One region of the Kitasatospora sp. NPDC058444 genome, then DNA from elsewhere that is predicted to be linked to it. Evidence: predicted binding sites of a transcription regulator. Region 1 holds the regulator's gene; the other holds the start of a gene.
What was found. The regulator HrcA, encoded in region 1, represses chaperone genes, less so after heat shock. The targets are predictions, from matches to a motif close to TTNGCACTCNGNNNNNCNGAGTGCNAA.

Region 1 (3,969 bases):
AAGCCCTGGCACTGCGGGCACGGGCGGGAGGTCATGACCTGGCCCAGGAAGGACCGGGTGACCTGGGAGACCTCGCCCTTGCCGCGGCACATGTCACAGGTCTGCGCCGAGGTGCCGGGGGCCGCGCCCTCGCCACTGCAGGTGGTGCAGGTGACGGCGGTGTCGACCTGGAGTTCCTTGGTGGTGCCGAAGGCGGCCTCCTCCAGGGTGATCTCCAGCCGGATCATGGCGTCCTGGCCGCGGCGGGTGCGCGAGCGCGGGCCGCGCTGGCCGGCCGCGGCGCCGAAGAAGGCGTCCATGATGTCGGAGAAGCCGAAGCCCGCCGCGCCGGCGCCGAAGCCGCCCGCGCCGCCGCCGCCCGGGGACAGCGGGTCCCCGCCGAGGTCGTAGACCTGACGCTTCTGCGGGTCGGAGAGCACCTCGTAAGCGGCGTTGATCTCCTTGAACCGCTCCTGCGTCTTCGGGTCCGGGTTGACGTCCGGGTGCAGTTCGCGTGCCAGGCGCCGGAACGCCTTCTTGATCTCGTCCTGCCCCGCATCCCGTCGGACGCCGAGTACCGCGTAGTAGTCCGTGGCCACCAAATGCTCCGCTTGTTCCGCCTGTAGTAGTGCTGCGACTGGACGCCACCGTTAAATCTTTTAACGGTGACCTTTGCTAGGACTCGGCCAGGATCTGGCCCACGTACCGCGCCACCGCTCGCACCGCCCCCATTGTGCCCGGGTAGTCCATCCGGGTCGGACCGATCACACCCAGTTTCGCCACGCTCTCGTCGCCCGAACCGTAGCCGACCGAAACGATCGAGGTGGAATTCAGCCCTTCATAGGCGTTCTCCCGCCCGATCCGGACCGTCATCGCGGCGTCCGCGGTCTCACCCAGGAGGCGGAGCAGGACGACCTGCTCCTCCAGGGCCTCCAGCACCGGCTGGATGGTGAGCGGGAAGTCGTGCCCGAAGCGGGTCAGGTTGGCCGTGCCGGCCAGCATGATCCGCTCCTCGTTCTGCTCGGCGAGCGTCTCGAACAGGGTCGCCAGGACGGTGCTGACGGTCGGCCGGTCGACCTGCTCGAACAGCGCCGGCAGCTCCTCCAGCAGCCCCGGGACCTCCGGGAGGCGCCGGCCGGCGGCCCTCGCGTTGATCCGGGCCCGCAGGTCCGCCAGCACCGTCTCGCCGACCGTGCCCGGGCAGTCGACCATCCGCTGCTCGACCCGGCCGGTGTTGGTGATCAGCACCAGCATCACCTTGGCCGGGGCCAGCGCCACCAGCTCGATGTGCCGGACGGTGGAGCGCGACAGCGAGGGGTACTGCACCACCGCGACCTGCCGGGTCAGCTGGGCGAGCAGCCGCACGGTGCGGGCGACCACGTCGTCCAGGTCGACCGCGCCGTCCAGGAAGTGCCGGATGGCCCGGCGCTCGGGAGCGCTCATCGGCTTGATCTCGGCGAGCTTGTCGACGAAGAGGCGGTACCCCTTGTCGGTCGGGATGCGGCCGGCGCTGGTGTGCGGCTGGTGGATGTAGCCCTCCTCCTCCAGCGCCGCCATGTCGTTGCGGACGGTCGCCGGCGAGACCCCGAGGTTGTGCCGCTCCACCAGGGCCTTGGAGCCGACCGGCTCCTCGGTGCCCACGTAGTCCTGCACGATCGCGCGCAGTACGGCGAGCTTGCGTTCGTCCAGCTGGCGGACCTCACCGGCCATGGGGCGCGCACCTCCGTCCTCGCACGTCGTCCGACTGTGTCCCTTGCTGCCGCGGGCCGTTCCGGGAGGCCCTCGGCCTTGGCACTCTGAACGTACGAGTGCCAGAACCGTACCTGCCAGTGTAAGGCCCGGGTCCTACGGCAGGAACGGCCCGAGCGGGGTGATCCTCCCCGCAGTTCCGGACACGGCCCGCGGGGCGCCGCCGGTTCGATCCTCCCGGCACCGGGGTGGTGCCGGGAGGCCGTCCGGGTGGCAGCATCGAAAGCGACGGCGAACGGAGGAGCAAGCGATGTCGAGCTCGGGCCAGCACACCCGTTTCGCGCCCGACCGCGGCCTGACCGGCCGCATGGTCGCGACGATGTTCGTGATCGGGCTGCTGTACGTCGGTTTCACCGGCCTGCTGATCGCGCTGCTGCGCGGCGCCTGGCCACTGATCGTCCTGATCTCCGGCGGGCTGTTCGTGGCCCAGTTCTGGTTCAGCGACAAGATCACCGAACGGGCGATGGGCGCCCACCAGGTGTCCCCGGAACAGTTCCCCCAGCTGCACGGCACCGTCGACCGGCTCTGCGCGCTGGCCGACATGCCCAAACCCCGGGTGGCGGTCGCCGACAACGACATGCCGAACGCCTTCGCCACCGGCCGCAACCCGCAGAACGCGGTGATCTGCGTGACCACCGGGCTGCTGCGCCGGCTGGAGCCGGAGGAGCTGGAGGGCGTCCTCGCGCACGAGCTGTCGCACGTCGCCCACCGGGACGTCGCGGTGATGACGATCGCCGGCTTCCTCGGCGTCCTCGCCGGGGCGATGACCCGGATCGCCGTGTACGGCGGGTTCATGGGCGGCGGGCGCAACAACAACGACCAGAACGCCGCCATCCTGGCGCTGATCATCCCGCTGGTGTCGATGGTCGTCTACGCGATCAGCTTCCTGCTCACCCGGCTGCTCTCCCGCTACCGCGAGCTGGCCGCCGACCGGGCCGCCGCCCAGCTCACCGGCCGGCCCAGCGCCCTCGCCTCGGCGCTCACCAAGGTGACCGGGCAGATCGCGGCCATCCCCAGCAAGGACCTGCGCCAGGCGCAGCCGTACAACGCCTTCTACTTCGCCCCCGCGCTGGGCGCCCGGGAGGCCGCCACGCAGCTGTTCTCCACCCACCCGAGCCTGGAGAAGCGGCTGGCGCAGCTGGCGAGGATCTCCGAGCAGCTCGGCCGCTGAGCCCCTGACGCGAAAGGACCGCCGTGGGAATCCTGGACGCCCTCTTCGGCCGCACCAAGCCCGTCAAGCCCGACCTCGACCAGCTGTTCGGCGTGCCGTCCGCCGCGCTCACCCTGGAGGCCGGGGCCGGGTTCACCCCCACCGGGCTCGGCTCGGTCTGCTTCGCGGCCGTCGAGGGCGCGGCCTTCGTGCAGGTCGAGCAGCAGGTCCGGGCGCTGCTGGACGCCGACACCGAACGCGGCGGCGTCCCGGTGGAGGCCTCCAAGGACGACTACGGCTACTCCTGGCTGCTCGCCCGGCACCGGCCCGAGGAGCTGCCGGAGCTGGTCAACGACCTGCACGCGGTCAACAGCGAACTGGAGGCGAACGGCTTCGGGCCGCAGCTGCTCTGCTCGCTGGTGGCCTTCCGCGACGGGCAGGGGCAGTCGCTGGCCCTGGTCTACCTCTACAAGCGGGGGACGTTCTACCCCTTCGCCCCGATGCCCGGCGGCGGGGAGAAGCGCAACAGCCCGCTGGAGCTGCAGGTCAACGCGATGCTGGGGAACGACCTGCGGCTGGAGAAGGACCTGAGCCGCTGGTTCCCGGTCTGGGGCGCGCCGGGCCTCTGACGCGCCGTCCGCCCTCCCTATGATCACCCGTATGCGCAGTCGCCCGTACGGACCCGACCTGACCCCGCCGTGGAAGAAGCAGGCCCCCGCCCCGGAGGTGCCCGCCGAGCGGGACCTGGTGGTCGAGGAGGCGGCGACCGGCTTCTGCGGGGCGGTGGTGCGCTGCGAGAAGACCGCCGAGGGGTTCACCGTCACCCTGGAGGACCGGTTCGGCAAGCACCGGGTGTTCCCGCTGGTGCCGCGCGGCTTCCTGCTGGAGGGCGGGGTCGTCACCCTGGTCCGGCCCGCGGCGCCGTCCGCCCCCCGTACGCCCGGCCGCACCGCCTCCGGCTCGGTCGCCGTCCCGAACGCCCGCGCCCGGATCGCCCGGGAGTCCCGCATCTACGTCGAGGGCCGGCACGACGCCGAGCTGGTCGAGCGGGTCTGGGGCGACGACCTGCGGATCGAGGGCGTCGTCGTCGA
Region 2 (3,969 bases), on a different contig from region 1:
GCGAGCGCTTCACGGCGGCCGCCCGCGCCAACCTGACGGCCGAACTCGGCACCCTCTGACGGGCCGGAACCCGGCACCCCCCGACGCCCGTCAGCCTCCGACACGGCCTCCGACGCCCGTCAGCCCCCGGCACCCGTCAGCCCCACCGCCCGGCACCGTACCCGCGGCCGGCGCGAGCCGGCCCCCGGTCACCCGAGCTTCCCCACCGGTGCCACCACCGCACCCTGCTTGCCGCACACCCAGTGCGGGTCCGGCCCCAGCTCGGGTTCCACGCTCAGGGCGTGCGGGTCCCCGTCGGCCGCGCAGTCGGCGCACAGCGGCCAGCGCCCGTACGCCTCCAGCAGCGCGTCCTGGACGTCCTGGGCGACCAGCCCGAGCACGTACTCGGTGCCGTCCGGCCACTGCTCCAGCCACCAGCGGCGGTGCGTCACGGCCTGTTCCACCAGCGAGACGACGGCGGCGTCCGCCACGTCCCGCGCGGTGAGGTCGGCCAGGATCAGTGCCCGCGCGTTGTGCAGGGCGGTCTCGATGTCGTCGGCAGCCATCCGTCCATCCTCTCCTCAAGTCCCCCGAACGCCGAAACGCCGTGTGGGCGGCCCCCCGAAGGGAGCCGCCCACACGGACGGGGAATCAACCGATCCGATCGAAGCGATCAGGATCAGAAGTCCATGTCACCGCCCGGCATGCCGCCGCCGGCGGCCGCGGCGGCCTTCTCCGGCTTGTCGGCGATGACGGCCTCGGTGGTGAGGAACAGCGCCGCGATGGAGGCGGCGTTCTGCAGCGCCGAGCGGGTGACCTTGGCCGGGTCGATGATGCCCTCGGCGACCAGGTCGACGTACTCGTTGGTGGCGGCGTTCAGGCCGTGACCGGCGGGGAGGTTGCGCACCTTCTCCACCACGACGCCACCCTCCAGGCCGGCGTTGGTCGCGATCTGCTTGATCGGGGCCTCCAGCGCGACCTTGACGATGTTGGCACCGGTGGCCTCGTCGCCGTCCAGCTCCAGCTTGTCGAAGGCGACACCGGCCTGCAGCAGGGCGACGCCACCACCGGCGACGATGCCCTCCTCGACGGCGGCCTTGGCGTTGCGGACGGCGTCCTCGATGCGGTGCTTGCGCTCCTTGAGCTCCACCTCGGTGGCCGCGCCGGCCTTGATGACGGCCACGCCGCCGGCCAGCTTGGCGAGGCGCTCCTGGAGCTTCTCGCGGTCGTAGTCCGAGTCGCTGTTCTCGATCTCGGCGCGGATCTGGTTCACGCGGCCCGCGACCTGCTCGCTGTCGCCGCCACCGTCGACAATGGTGGTCTCGTCCTTGGTGATGACCACCTTGCGGGCGGTGCCCAGCAGGTCGATGCCGGCGTTCTCCAGCTTGAGGCCGACCTCCTCGGAGATCACGGTGCCACCGGTGAGGATGGCGATGTCGCCGAGCATGGCCTTGCGGCGGTCACCGAAGCCCGGGGCCTTGACGGCGACGGACTTGAAGGTGCCACGGATCTTGTTCACGACCAGGGTCGACAGGGCCTCGCCCTCGACGTCCTCGGCGATGATGACGAGCGGCTTGCCGCTCTGCATGACCTTCTCCAGCAGCGGGAGCAGGTCCTTGACCGAGCCGATCTTGGAGTTGGCGATGAGGATGTACGGGTCCTCGAAGGTCGCCTCCATCCGCTCCAGGTCGGTGGCGAAGTAGGCGGAGATGTAGCCCTTGTCGAAGCGCATGCCCTCGGTGAGCTCGAGCTCCAGACCGAAGGTGTTGCTCTCCTCGACGGTGATGACGCCTTCCTTGCCGACCTTGTCCATGGCCTCGGCGATGAGCTCGCCGATCTGGGTGTCGGCGGCCGAGATGGAGGCGGTGGAGGCGATCTGCTCCTTGGTCTCCACGTCCTTGGCCTGGGCCAGCAGCTGGTCCGAGACGGCGGCGACGGCCTTCTCGATGCCGCGCTTCAGGGCCATCGGGTTGGCGCCGGCGGCGACGTTGCGCAGACCCTCGCGAACCAGGGCCTGGGCGAGCACGGTGGCGGTGGTGGTGCCGTCACCCGCGACGTCGTCCGTCTTCTTGGCGACCTCCTTGACGAGCTCCGCACCGATCTTCTCGTACGGGTCCTCGAGCTCGATCTCCTTGGCGATGGAGACACCGTCGTTGGTGATCGTGGGGGCGCCCCACTTCTTCTCCAGCACGACGTTGCGACCCTTGGGGCCGAGCGTGACCTTCACTGCGTCGGCGAGCTGGTTCATGCCACGCTCAAGGCCGCGGCGAGCTTCCTCATCAAAGGCGATGATCTTGGCCATCAGAAGTGGTCCTCCGGGACACGGTCGACTGCTCGGACCAAGGGGTGCCCGCGACGGACGGCCCTGGTGCGCGGAGGTCCATTCCCCTACCGCTCCCGGGGGCCTCACCGACCCGGTCCGCTGTCACTCTCACACTGTGAGTGCTAACGCCAATGATTAGCACTCCGGGTGGTCGAGTGCAAGCCCAATCGACCGATCCGCGAGCCGCCGACGGGGCCGCCCGGGAACGCCGACGGGCCCGTGCGACTCGCGTCGCACGGGCCCGTCGAGAAGCGAGAGGTCACCAGCCGTAGGGCCGCGCCGAGCTCCTGGGGTCGGAAGGGGTCAGACCGCCGCGCGGACCATGTCCGCCTGCGGGCCCTTCTGTCCCTGGGAGATCTCGAACTCGACCCGCTGGCCCTCCTCGAGGGTGCGGTAGCCGTCCATCTGGATCGCGCTGTAGTGGACGAAGACGTCCGCACCACCGTCGACCGCGATGAAGCCGTAGCCCTTCTCCGCGTTGAACCACTTGACGGTGCCCTGAGCCATTCCGAACTCCCCTAGTGCTGTGCTGGCCCTTCACGCGCCCGCAGGTCGCGGGCCCGGGTTGGTTGAAGGCCGGCCCGGGGAACCCCCCCTGGGCGCAGCCGTGCACGCCGCAACCCTCCGTGCAGGACGCCAGGCGGCTTCCGGCGAGCGGGTGATTGCGTCGACCGCCGCTGAATGTATCCGGATCGACGCCCTCTGCAACAGGGCCAGCCACCGGTAATTCCGCCCGGCCGGCAAGGGACAGGACGGGCCGAATCGGAATAATCTCGGCATTCCACGCCGGACATAGCGGACGAATTACCCAAATGTTTACGGGAATTCTGACATCCGCCTGACAGGTTTCACGGGGCCGGGCGCTCCCGGGCCGAGCACTGCGGGAGCCGAAAAGGAATCCATGTTCCCAGCCGAGCCACACTCTACTCCGACTCGACCGGGATATATTCCCGCCGAAATACAGCGGTCGCCCGCGCGTACGGAGACCGGAATTCCGTACGCGCGGGCGACCGCGGGTTCTCGCAAACTGCTCAGCAGCCGCCGGCCACCGCCGGGATGATCGAGATGCTGGCGCCGTCCTTGATCTCGGTCGCCAGGCCCTCGGCGAAGCGCACGTCGTCGTCGTTCACGTAGACGTTCACGAAGCGCCGCAGCTTGCCGGTGTCGTCCAGGATGCGGGCCGAGATGCCCGCGTGGTTCCTCTCCAGGTCGGCGACGACCTCGGCCAGGGTGGCACCCTCGGCGGTCACCTCGGCGGCGCCGCCGGTGTAGGTGCGCAGGATGGTGGGAATGCGGACGTTGGCGCTCATGACTCTCCTTGCTGGGGCGGGGGTGGTTCAGGCGGACGCGAGGCCGGCGGCGCGGAACGAGTCCAGCGTCGGGCGGATGACGGCGCTCATCCCGGCGTCGGAGACGGCGTCCAGGGTCTTCAGGCCGTCACCGGTGTTGATCGCGACGGTCTCCTTGGCCGGATCCAGCTGCCCGGTCTCGACCAGCTTCTTCAGCACGCCGACGGTCACCCCGCCCGCGGTCTCGGCGAAGACCCCCTCGGTCCGCGCCAGCAGCCGGATCGCCGCCACGACCTCGGCGTCCGTGACGTCCTCCACCGCGCCGCCGGTGCGGCGGGCGATGTCCAGCACGTACGGGCCGTCGGCCGGGTTGCCGAT

Region 2: the regulator HrcA is predicted to act here: its motif matches at 2,438-2,464, upstream of groL (chaperonin GroEL).

Annotation. Positions count from the first base shown of each region.
Region 1 covers NZ_JBHXLL010000001.1:34,720-38,688, reverse strand. The annotation lists gene dnaJ (molecular chaperone DnaJ) at 1-578, opposite strand, end outside; gene hrcA (heat-inducible transcriptional repressor HrcA) at 655-1,689, opposite strand; gene htpX (zinc metalloprotease HtpX) at 1,979-2,899, shown strand; gene ACFWP2_RS00165 (hypothetical protein) at 2,923-3,507, shown strand; gene ACFWP2_RS00160 (DUF3097 domain-containing protein) at 3,539-3,969, shown strand, end outside.
Region 2 covers NZ_JBHXLL010000002.1:8,332-12,300, reverse strand. The annotation lists gene ACFWP2_RS02635 (hypothetical protein) at 1-59, shown strand, start outside; gene ACFWP2_RS02630 (hypothetical protein) at 189-545, opposite strand; gene groL (chaperonin GroEL) at 659-2,281, opposite strand; gene ACFWP2_RS02620 (cold-shock protein) at 2,606-2,809, opposite strand; gene ACFWP2_RS02615 (MoaD/ThiS family protein) at 3,334-3,612, opposite strand; gene thrC (threonine synthase) at 3,640-3,969, opposite strand, start outside.